Regions from separate parts of the Mesorhizobium sp. M1403 genome, predicted to be linked through region 2. Evidence: predicted binding sites of a transcription regulator. Region 2 holds the regulator's gene; the other holds the start of a gene.
What was found. Region 2 encodes PhoB, which activates phosphate uptake and scavenging genes when phosphate is short. Its sites were predicted from a motif close to TGTCATNNANCTGTCAT; they were not measured.

Region 1 (6,113 bases), on a different contig from region 2:
GCTGAGACTTGCGCGGCCCAGTTCGGCGGCGACCGTGCCGTCGCGCATGACCAGCACCCGGTCGGCGAGCCGGATCACCTCGGGCAACTCGGACGAAACGACGATTACCGAATGGCCTTCGGCGGCGAGCTCCTCGATCAAGTGATAGATCTCCGCCTTGGCGCCGACATCGATGCCGCGCGTCGGCTCGTCGAACAGAAGGATCCGCGTTCCCGCCGCCAGCCAGCGGCCGATGATCGCCTTCTGCTGGTTGCCGCCGCTGAATAGGCGGATCGGCCGGTCGAGCAGGAACGGTCTGAGATTGACGCGTTTCATCTTCTCGGCTGCCACGCGCTTCAGCCGGCGGTGGTCGATGACGCCGCGCGGCGCGAACACGCCCATCGACGCCAGCGCGATGTTGCTGGAGATCGACCGCAACGGCACGATGCCTTCGCGCTTGCGCTCCTCCGGCACCAGGCCGATGCCGGCGGCGATGCCGTCGCGCGGACTGGAAAGTTTTGTCGCCTTGCCGTCGATCTCCATTGTGCCTGATGAGACCCGGTCGGCGCCGGCCAGCAGCCGCAGCAGCTCGGTGCGGCCCGAGCCGACCAGCCCGGCAATGCCCAGCACCTCGCCGCGATGCAGGTCGAACGAAACGTCATGGACCTTGGTCGCCGAGGCCAGGCCACGCACGCTCAGCCTGATCTCGCTGGAAGCATGCGAGCGGTGCTGTTCCTGCGCAAGTTCGCGGCCGACCATCATCGAAACGACGGCCTTTTCCGACACCTGCGCGAGATCAACGGTTTCGACCACGACACCGTCGCGCATGATGGTGGCGCGCTGGCAGATGCCGAACACCTCATCCAGCTTGTGCGAGACATAGACGACCGTGACACCGTCGCGCGCCAGGCCCGCAATCACTTCGGCCAGCCGTTCGAACTCGCTCGGCGTGAGGCTCGATGTCGGCTCGTCCATCGCCACGATCCTGGCGCGGTCGAGCAGCGCCCGGGCAATCTCGACGATTTGCCGCTGCGCCACCTTCAGCGAGCCAAGCGGGGCTGCCGGATCGATGGTCGGGTCGATGGCGGCCAGGGCTTCCGCAGCGCGGCGCTCCTGCTCGCGCCGTGCGACGAAGACGCCGCCGCGCGTCAGCGGATGGCCCAGGAACATGTTCTGGGCAACGCTGAGACGTGGCACCTGCTGTAATTCCTGATGGATCATCGCGACGCCCGCGGCCCGCGCCTGGACCGGGTTGTTCAGCGTCACCGGCCTGCCGTCGATGAAAACGCTTCCCGCTGTCGGCCGGTAGACGCCCGACAGGATGCGCAGCAGCGTCGACTTGCCGGCGCCGTTCTCGCCAAGCAGGCCATGGATTTCGCCGGCGCCGACCGAAAAGGACACGTCGCTCAGCGCCCGCACGGCCGGAAACAGCTTGGAAATGCCCTCGAATTGCAGCCGCGCTGACATTGCTTCGGTTCTCCAAGCAAGGGTGCCGACCCAAGGCCGGCACCCGCCGCCCTGCTCTATTGGCCTGCTGCCGCGTCCTCGAGCAGCGCTTTGCGCACGGCGTCGCCGCCGCCCGAGTAACGGTCGGCATTGTCCTTGGTGATCAGCGCCTGCGGGGTGGCAACAACACGCGGCAGCTTCTGCCCAGCCACCAGTCGCAGCGCCGATTCCAGCGCCACCTCGCCGGTCAGCACCGGGAAGCTGTCGACGGTACCGGTCAGCTCGCCGGCCCGGATCGAGGCATAAGCGTCGGAAATCCCGTCGGTGCCGAAGACGGCCACCTTGTCCTGCAGACCGGCCGCCTTGACCGCTTCGACGATGCCCAGCGCCATGCCGTCATTATTGGCATAGAAGCCGATCAGGTCGGGGTGCTGCTGCAGGATATTGGTGGCCGCGTCGTAGGAGGTCTGGCGATCCCAGTTGCCCGGCACGCTGGCGACGACCTCGAACTTGCCGCCTTCAGTGATCGTGCTCTTGAAGCCGTCGGTGCGCTGGACGGCGGCGTAGACGCCGGCCTGGCCTTCGACGATGGCAACCTTGCCGCCATCCGGCCGGTTCTTGATGAACCATTTGGCGACACGCACACCATTGTCGCGCTGGACATTGCCGACATAGTACTCGGCCTGCGGGATGACCGCGTCATTGACGTTGACCACCGGCACGTTGGCGGCCCTGGCCTGTTCCATGATCGGCTGCAAATTGGAGTCGGTCTGCGGTGAAACGAGCAGCACGTTGTAGCCTTGCGTGACCAGGCCTTCGGCGATGGTGAGCTGGCCGAGCTGGTCGCCCTCGCTCTGCGCCGCCTGGTAGACGACGGGCACGCCGATGCGGTCGCCGAACGACTTGTAGCCCTCACCCAGCGAGCGCCAGTATTCGTTGGTCAGCGTCTTGGAGACCGCACCCGCCTTGGTGCCCTCGGGCAGCTTGGGGAAAGCCCCGAACTTGGCCTCGAGCTGCGACCAGTCGATGCGATCCTTCTCGGTGTCGGAATTGAGCGGCGCGAGATCCGCGGAAAACACCGAGCCGATGGACAGCGTCATCAGGGCAGCGGTAGCGGTGACGAGCAGAAATTTCATGGTCTTTCCTCCCTTGTTGAAAAACGGTGATGGCGCCGGCCTCAGCTGTCCGGCCCGAGCATGGCTTCCTGGATGATGGCCTGCGACCCGACCGCGTCCTGACGATCGACGGCGGCTGACAGGCGGTTGTCCTTTTCCAGCCGCTCGACGACGCGCAGCATGCGCTTGACGGTGGCGATGTTGACTTCGCATTCGTGGACGGGATCGAGCCCGGTCATGTCGGGGAACGTGTCGAAGTAGATGGCCCCGGCATAGCCGTCGCGGCGGATCTGCCTGAGCAGCTCGATCGTCTGCAGCGTGTGCACGGCACCGACCATCAGGCCGTCGTCGCGCTTGGCGTAGCCGTCGTTGAGGTGCACGCCGAGCAGCTTGCTGTGCCGTGCTATGAGGGCGGCAGCGAAAGCCGGCTGCTCGTCGGCATAGAGCACGTGAGCGAAATCGAGCGTCACGCCGAGATTGGGCAGGCCGATCTCGCGGATCGCCAGCAATGTCGTCGCCGCATCGGGCATCAGGCTGTAGGAGCGCGGCTCGTTGGGTTTGTATTCAAGGCTAATCTGGCAGCCCGGATCATGCGCCGCTACTTCACGAATGCCATCGATTTCGTGTTGCCAGAGTGTTGCGTAGTCAGCCTGGAAGGCGTAGTCGAAGCCATCCTGCCCGAGCCACAATGTCATCAGGCTGGCGCCGGCCTCGCGCGCGGCGTCGATGCCGGCCTTGGTCAGGTCGATGGCCTCGCGGCGAACGGAAGGATCCGGATTGGTGAAGGCGCCGAGCTTGAAGGCCGGATTAGAGTAGTAGCGCATGGCGAAGCCATTGATGGAAAGCCCGAGATCGCTGAGTTTGCGCGCCATTTCCGCAGGTTTTTCATCGACATGATCGGGGAAGTTGAGGTCGAGATCGGTCAATTCCGCAACCTTCGCCGCACGCGCCGCCATTTGCAGCATGGACGGTTTACCAACAAGATCAGGCCACTCGGCCTGTGGCCGCGAGGCAAAGGAATTGAGGCGGGTGGCGAAACGACAGACTGTCATCGGTGACCTTTCATTGTCATAACTTCACATAAGAATGGTTATTTGTAAAGTTGTTAATTGCTCTTTCGATAGCAACGATTCGCCATGCACAGGCCAGTTGCGACCACACGAGGCCAGGCAAGCGCAGCACTGTCACGCAAGTATCATGTTCGCGTCCTAGATCGCTTCTCCGAAGGCTTTCGCGGCATTCTCGATGCGACGCGGCGCTTTTCAGATCCCGGCAGCTTTGTCTCAAAGAGGATATCCATGAAAAACCTGCACCGAACCGCGCCCCTCGCTGTCGCGCTCGCGATGTTCACCGCCTTGAGTCCGGCCTTGGCAGAAAACGCCGCGACCGTCGGCGGCGCCAACTTCGTCAACAAGGGCCTGGTCGGCGTCGGCCGCATCCCGGCCAGCCAGAAAGACAGGTTCGGCGAGACATTTGGCTCCGGCTCGGGCATGGCGATTGACGCTGCCGGCTGGACGCATGGCGCCGATGGCTACAAGGGCTCGCTATGGCTGCTGCCGGACCGCGGCTACAATGTCGTCGGCACCACCGATTACCGTCCGCGCATCAACACGATTGCCATCGAATTCGCCCCGATCGCACCGGGTGCGGCACCAGCCGCCGGCCAGGAACAGTCGGGCCTCAAGGCAACCCTTGCCGACACCATGCTTTTGACCGACGACAAGGGCGCCGACGCAACCGGCCTCGATCCGCTCAACGGCGTGCGCGCCGCGACCGACGACATGCCGATCCTGCCCGAAGCCAACGGCAAGCTCGCGCTCGATAACGAGGCGATCGTGCGGCTGCCCGACGGCACCATGTTCATCTCGGACGAATATGGTCCGAACATCTACCACTTCTCCGCCGATGGGCGTCTGATGTCGGCAACGCAGTCGCCGGCGGCGCTTGTCCCGATGCGTCATGGAACGCCGAACTTCGCGTCCAGCAATCCGGGACCGGGCGCGGCAGACCCAGATCCGACGGATCCCGAAACCGGCCGTCAGAACAACCAGGGCCTCGAAGGCATGGCACTGACGCCGGACGGGAAGTTCCTGATCGCTGTGCTGCAATCGGCCCCCAGACAGGATGGCGGCGATTCCGCTTCGACGCGCCAGAACACGCGCGCGCTGGTCTACGATGCCTCGGATCCGGCCCAACTCAAGCTTGCGCATGAATATGTTGTGCCGCTGCCGGTGTTCACCGATGCCAAGGGCAAGACCAAGATTGCCGCGCAGAGCGAAATCGTGGCTCTGTCGGACAAGACCTTCCTGATGCTGGCTCGCGACAGCGGCAACGGCCAGGGGGTGAAGGGCGACACCTCGCTCTATCGCGAGATCAGCGTCGTCGATGTGTCGGCGGCAACCGACATCGCCGGCACCGAGTTCGACAAGGACAAGCCGGTTGCGCCCAAAGGTGAGCTCGATCCCTCGGTGACGCCGGCCAAGCTGACGCCGTTCATCGACATCAACGACAAGACCGAGCTCGGCCGCTTCGGGCTGCACAATGGCGCGCCCAATGACCGCAACAACCTTTCGGAGAAGTGGGAGGCGATGTCGGTGGTGAGCGTCCTCGATCCAACACGGCCCGACGACTATTTCCTGTTCGTCGCCAACGACAATGACTTTCTCACCCAGGACGGCTTCCAGGTCGGCGCGGCCTACAAGGCCGAAGATGGCGCCGATGTCGACACGATGTTCCTGGTCTATCAGGTCACGCTTCCAGGCCTCGCCGGGAAGTAGCGACACCCCCAGGCAGGCGGACGCGCCGAACGCGTCCGCCTGCCTGGCACGATCGAACGGTCGGGCCCTTCAGTTGCGGCTCGCCGGCACAAGGATTGTGTTCTAGTGGGTTTGCAAAACCTAAGACTGATGATCCGTCGAAGGCACTTACCTCAACATCTCCGCGTCCTTTGGCACGCCCGCATCGATCGGCTCGGCCGTCCTGTCCGACACGGCGGCGATCTTCCCGGCGGCCGACAGGTTCGGGCGCACGAAGACCGGCGCGACGCCGTCGACGCGGCTGTAGAGGTCGATAATGTCCTGATTCATGAAGCGCACACAGCCGGAGGAAGCGTTCTTCCCGATGGAATCCCACTCCGGCGTGCCGTGCAGCCGGTACATCGTGTCCTTGCCGTCGCGGAAGAGATATAGCGCGCGTGCGCCCAGCGGGCTGTGCGGGCCGGGCGGCATGCCGTCCTTGTATTTCGCCAGTTCCGGCCGGCGCTGGATCATCTCCGGCGGCGGCGTCCAGACCGGCCACTTCTTCCTCGCCTGAACCACGGCGCTGCCGGTCCATCCGAAACCGGCCTTGCCGAGGCTGACGCCATAGCGAATTGCCTTGCCGCCGTCGCGCACCAGATAGAGGAAGTGCTCGGAGGTATCGACGACGATCGTGCCGGGTTTTTCTCCGGTCGGATCGGACACGATTTGGCGCACGAATTTCGGATCGACCTTGGCTACCGGGATTGCCGGCAGTTGATAGCCCTCGTCGACGCGCGCCGCATACATACTTGCGGCATCGCCGAAAGCCGGATCG
Region 2 (6,113 bases):
GGAGGGCGTCGACGGCGCCCTCCCTGTTGCCTTCAATCGCGAGGACCCAATGACCATCGCTTCCGATGCCATGCTATCATCTGCAGCCCGGGCCAGGGAAGCTACGGTGCGGCGCTTCGCGCTCACAGACGCCATATTCCGCGGACTCACCCGCGCTTCCGCAATTCTTGTGCTGGTCATCCTCGGTGGTGTCGCAATCTCGCTGTTTGCCGGCTCATGGCAGGCCCTGTCGTCCTTCGGGTTCTCTTTCCTGACGACTGAGAGCTGGAATCCGGTTACGGAAAAATTTGGCGCGCTGGCGCCGATCTACGGCACCCTGGTCACGGCGGCCATCGCCATCCTGATCGCGGTTCCGATCGGCATCGGCATTGCCGTGTTTCTCACCGAACTCTGCCCGCGCCCGCTCAGGCGCCCGATCGGCATAGCGGTCGAGCTGTTGGCCGGCATTCCCTCGATCATCTACGGCATCTGGGGCCTGTTCGTGTTCGCGCCGTTCCTGCAGACGACGATACAGCCCTTCATCATCAACATCTTCCACGGCGTGCCGGGACTATCCAGCCTTTTCGCCGGCCCTCCTTACGGCATCGGCCTTCTAACCTCGGCGCTGATCCTCGCCATCATGGTGCTGCCCTTCATCACCTCGATCACCAAGGACGTCTTCGATACGGTGCCGGCGGTGCTGAAGGAATCGGCCTACGGCATCGGTTGCACGACCTGGGAAGTGACCCGGCGCGTGGTCATTCCCTATACCCGCATCGGTATCATGGGCGGCGTCATGCTTGGCCTCGGCCGCGCGCTCGGCGAAACCATGGCGGTGACCTTCGTCATTGGCAACGCTCACCGCATCAGCGCCTCTCTGTTCGCGCCGGGCACGACGATCTCGGCGACCATCGCCAATGAATTCACCGAGGCCGACGGCGATCTCTACACCTCCTCTCTGGTTTCGCTCGGCCTGATCCTGTTCGTCATCACTTTCCTGATCCTTGCCGCCGCCCGCTATATGCTGATGCGGATCGACGCCCGTACGGGAGCCTGACCGATGTCGACATCCTCATCGCTCCACAGCCGCCGCAAAGCCAGGAATTCGGTGATGATGGCGCTTTGCGTCGTCGCCGCCGGCATCGGGCTTGCCTGGCTGGCGCTCATTCTCGGTGCACTGGTCTATAAGGGCACAGCCGGGCTTTCGTTCGCGGTCTTCACCGAGATGACGCCACCGCCAGGCGAGGCCGGCGGCCTGCTCAATGCAATCGCGGGCAGCCTGCTGATGACGATCATCGCCGTTGTCGTCGGCACGCCGATCGGCGTGCTGGCGGGAACCTACATGGCCGAATATGGGCGTTTCTCGCGCATCACCACCGTCGTGCGCTTCATCAACGACATCCTGTTGTCGGCGCCCTCGATCATCATCGGCTTGTTCGTCTATGAGTTGATGGTGCGGCCAATGGGGCATTTCTCGGCCATAGCCGGCGCCGTTGCGCTTGCCATCCTGGTCATTCCGGTGGTCGTGCGCACCACTGAAGACATGCTCAACCTGGTGCCGAACGCGTTGCGTGAAGCCGGTGCCGCGATCGGCGCGCCGCGTTGGGTGGTGATCCGTTCGGTCGCCTACCGCGCCGCATTGTCCGGCATCGTCACCGGCATATTGCTGGCGATAGCACGCATTTCCGGCGAGACGGCGCCGCTGCTCTTCACCGCGCTCAACAACCAGTTCTGGAGCAGCAATATCAACGCGCCGATGGCCAGCCTGCCGGTGACCATCTTCCAGTTCGCTCTCAGCCCTTACGAGGAATGGCAGCAACTGGCGTGGACCGGCGCACTCATAATCACCCTGACGGTTCTGGGCTTGAGCATCCTCGCCCGCAGCCTTACCGGACGCAGAGAGGACAGATGACACAGATGTTGTCCCCGGACATGACGATGACCGAAACGGTCGCCGAGAAGACGAAGATCGAGGTCAAGAACCTCAACTTCTACTACGGCCAGAGCAAGGCGTTGAAGGACATCACCTTGTCGCTGCCCGAGCGCAGCGTCACTGCCTTCATCGGCCCTTCGGGCTGCGGGAAATCGACGCTGCTGCGTGTGTTCAACCGCATCTACGAACTCTACCCGAAGCAGACAGCCGAGGGCCAGGTGCTGCTCGACGGCAAGAACATTCTCGACCGCTCGCAGGATCTCAATCTCCTGAGGACCAAGATCGGCATGGTGTTCCAGAAGCCGACGCCGTTCCCTATGTCGATCTACGAGAACATCGCCTTCGGGGTCAGGCTCTATGAGAATCTCGGCAAGTCCGAAATGGACGGCCGCGTCGAACAAGCGTTGAAGCGGGCCGCGCTGTGGGGCGAGGTCAAGGACAAGCTCAACGCCAGCGGCTTGAGCCTGTCAGGCGGCCAGCAGCAGCGGCTTTGCATTGCCCGCACCGTGGCGGTGAAGCCGGAAGTCATTCTGCTCGATGAGCCGGCTTCGGCACTCGACCCGCTGTCGACCGCCAAGATCGAGGAGCTGATAGACGAGTTGCAAGCCGATTACACGATCGTCATCGTCACCCACAACATGCAGCAGGCGGCGCGCGTGTCGCGCCAGACCGCCTTCATGTATCTGGGTGAACTGGTCGAGTTCGACCGGACCGAGAAGATCTTTACGTCGCCCCGCGAGAAGCGCACGCAGGATTACATCACCGGCCGCTTCGGCTGAGCCGTTCCGATCATGCATATAAGGACAGGACCATGGGCGAACACACAGTCGCTTCTTTCGACGAGGATCTCGAGCAGATCAGCAAGCTGATCCGCGACATGGCCGACCTCGCCGGTTCGATGGTCGGCGGGGCGACCAAGGCCCTGTTGAATTCTGACAACGTGCTGGCGCAACGCGTCGTTTCCGACGATGCCATCATGGATGCGCGTCAACGCGAACTGGACGACCGCGCCATCACCCTGATCGCCAAGCGCCAGCCGATGGCCCACGATCTGCGCCATGTCGTCGGGGCGATCCGCATGGCCGGCGATCTCGAACGCATCGGCGACCTTGCCAAGAATATCGCCAAGCGTGTGAGTGCGGTCGGCCTTAGCGTCACACCGCGCGACCTATCGCATTCCATCGATGCGATGGCGCAGCTGGTGCTCATCCAGGTGCAGGGCGTCATCGAGGAGTATGCTGCAGGCGATGCGGCCGCGTTGGCCAAGCTACGCGCCGCCGACGAGCGCATCGACGTCAAATATACGTCGGTGTTCCGCGAACTGTTGACCTACATGATGGAAGACCCGCGCAACATCACCGCTTGCACGCATCTGCTGTTCTGCGCCAAGAATCTGGAGCGGATCGGCGACCATGTCACCAACATCGCCGAAAATGCGTATTATGTGCTGACCGGCGAGCAATTGCCGGTCAATCGTCCGAAGCAAGACGAAACGACAATGTCCGCACCGGCGACATGATGGGGGTGCCCAGCCGATGATCGCACCACGCATAATGGTGGTGGAGGACGAGGAGCCGTTGGGTGTGCTGCTCCGCTACAATCTCGAATCCGAAGGCTACCAGGTCGAGGTGGTGACACGCGGCGACGAAGCCGAGATCCGTTTGCAGGAGAATGTGCCCGATCTTCTGGTGCTCGACTGGATGATACCAGCGGTTTCCGGCATCGAGCTCTGCCGCCGGTTGCGGGTGCGCCCCGAAACCGAACGGCTGCCGATCATCATGCTGACCGCGCGCGGCGAGGAGAGCGACCGGGTACGCGGTCTTTCGACCGGCGCCGACGACTATCTGGTCAAACCGTTTTCGACACCGGAATTCATGGCCAGGGTCAAGGCGCTGCTGCGCCGCGCCAAGCCGGAAGTGCTGTCCAGCGTGCTGAAGGTCGGCGACATCGTGCTCGATCGCGAATCGCACAGGGTGTATCGCAAGAAGACCGAGATCCGGCTCGGGCCGACCGAATTCCGGCTGCTCGAATTCATGATGCGGCATCCGGGCCGCGTCTTCTCGCGCAGCCAGTTACTCGATAATGTCTGGGGCGAGACGATCTATATCGACGAACGCACCGTCGACGTGCATGTCGGGCGGCTGCGCAAAGCCGTCAACAACGGCCGCATGCCTGATGTCATCCGCACCATCCGCGGTGCCGGCTACGCGATCAGGGAAGATTGACCCGCCCAGTCAGGCTACGTTCTTTCTGACGCCGGGCCTCATTTGCGCGCCCGGCGCGAAAATCTGCTGGTCGACGAAGCTTAACGCCCGCATTGCACAGCCTTCGCGGATCAGCGGCAATTCGTTCGGCTCGGTATCGAAGGAGATCGAGCCCGAATGCTGGCCGCCGGCGGTCTGGGCGATGGCCTTCCGCAAGGCCGGCTCGATCAGATCAAAGGCGGCGGCACTGGCGCCGACCATTGCGACCGGTGCCGGATCGATCAGCGCGAACAGCGAGCCGAGACCGAAACCCAGCGCTTCGCCGGCCTTGCGGTAGGCTTCGCGTTCCGGCCCGTCCTTCTCGCGCGCCCGAACCGCCAGCGCGCGCATGTCGGCGTCGCTGACGTCGGCGACCGGTTGGCTGTCTTCGCTCATCTGCGTGGCGTTGCGCCAGATGGCGTAATTGCCGGCATAGGCCTCGATGCAGCCGCGCCGCCCGCAACGGCAGAGCGCGCCGCCCGGACGATGGATCATGTGGCCAAACTCGCCGCCCGAGGAATGCGTGCCGGTGAACAGCTCGCCCTTCAACACCAGCCCCATGCCGATGCCGTGCGAAAGCAGGATGGCGATGAAGTCGTCGCGATAGCGATCCGGATCGCGCCAGCGCAAAGCCACCGCCATCATATTGCAGTCGTTCTCCACCGTGGCCGGGATGCCGAATTCATCTTCCAGCATGTCGGCAAAGGCGATGTCCGTCTGCGGCGTGATCGGCGACCACAGCATGGCGCGTGCAGGGGAGTCGGTAATTCCCTGAATCGCCAGGGCGATGCGGGCGACACTGCGGACGTCAAGATCTGGATCGTCCAGCCGGCGCCGGACGATGGCCATGCATTCGCGGATCAGTTCGTCGCGCGGCATGGTCAGCGTGTCCAGCCGGCGCTGTTCCTCGGCGACCACCTGCCCCGCATAGTCGATGATGGCGGCCGACAGGAAATTCAGCGACAACACCACGGTCAGCACCGCCGCCGCTTCCGGATTGAGGGCGAGGCCGACCTGCGGACGACCGCGTTTCAACGAAACGGGTTCGCTTGCCTTGCTCTCGGCGAGGATGCCTTCCCGTATCAGGTCGGAGGAGATCGCCGATATGGTCGAATGGCTGAGGCCGGTGGTTGCGGCGATCTCCGTACGCGATGGCTGGCCGGCCCGGCGCACGGCCGAGATCACCATCGCCCGGTTGCGCCGGCGCAAATCGTCATGGCGGATTCCGACCGACATCGTTTTGCTTTCCTCCCGGTTTGCCGCGGCCGCTCATGAACCGGAAGCCGTCGGTAATGCCGACAAATAGTGTCAGATGAGGCAAATAGTGTCAGATGCAGGTGGCGCTGTCATCGTTTATTCCGAAGCTCGAAAAAACTCGCAGCAACATCAAAATCCATCAGAATCGATGTTGACAGCAGCGGGAGATCGGGCCAGTATTTTTTCGAGGCTCGAAAAAATTAGCGCCTCTAAGCTGGCCTTTGGGGCCAATTGGTCACGCCGTACGCGGCGCAGGGAGGATATGATGAAGAAATTCACGACCGCCATTCTGGCGGGTGTCGCCATGACGCTGGCGCTTGCGTCGGTGGCGCAGGCTAAGGACAAGGTCATCGGCGTTTCCTGGTCGAACTTCCAGGAAGAGCGCTGGAAGACCGACGAAGCCGCAATGAAGGCGGCCATCGAGGCCGCAGGCGACAAGTATATTTCCGCCGACGCACAGTCCAACCCCGGCAAGCAGCTCACCGACGTCGAGAGCCTGATCTCGCAGGGCGCCAACGCACTGATCATCCTGGCGCAGGACGCCTCGGCGATAGGGCCGGCCGTGCAGAAGGCGCTGGACGAAGGTATTCCGGTTGTCGGCTACGACCGGCTGATCGAGAACAAGGACGTCTTTTACCTGACCTTCGACAACAAGGAAGTCGGCCGCATGCAGGCCCGCGACGTGTTCAAGGTGAAGCCGG

Region 1: the regulator PhoB is predicted to act here: its motif matches at 3,723-3,739, upstream of NKH01_RS15675 (esterase-like activity of phytase family protein).

What each region holds. Positions count from the first base shown of each region.
Region 1 covers NZ_JAMYKY010000008.1:56,934-63,046, forward strand. Annotated here, with positions in the region: gene NKH01_RS15660 (sugar ABC transporter ATP-binding protein) at 1-1,446, opposite strand, end outside; gene NKH01_RS15665 (sugar ABC transporter substrate-binding protein) at 1,503-2,561, opposite strand; gene NKH01_RS15670 (TIM barrel protein) at 2,603-3,592, opposite strand; gene NKH01_RS15675 (esterase-like activity of phytase family protein) at 3,839-5,317, shown strand; gene NKH01_RS15680 (L,D-transpeptidase) at 5,465-6,113, opposite strand, start outside.
Region 2 covers NZ_JAMYKY010000017.1:68,680-74,792, reverse strand. Annotated here, with positions in the region: gene pstC (phosphate ABC transporter permease subunit PstC) at 50-1,036, shown strand; gene pstA (phosphate ABC transporter permease PstA) at 1,040-1,891, shown strand; gene pstB (phosphate ABC transporter ATP-binding protein PstB) at 1,888-2,691, shown strand; gene phoU (phosphate signaling complex protein PhoU) at 2,724-3,431, shown strand; gene phoB (phosphate regulon transcriptional regulator PhoB) at 3,448-4,137, shown strand; gene NKH01_RS24060 (ROK family protein) at 4,147-5,391, opposite strand; gene xylF (D-xylose ABC transporter substrate-binding protein) at 5,678-6,113, shown strand, end outside.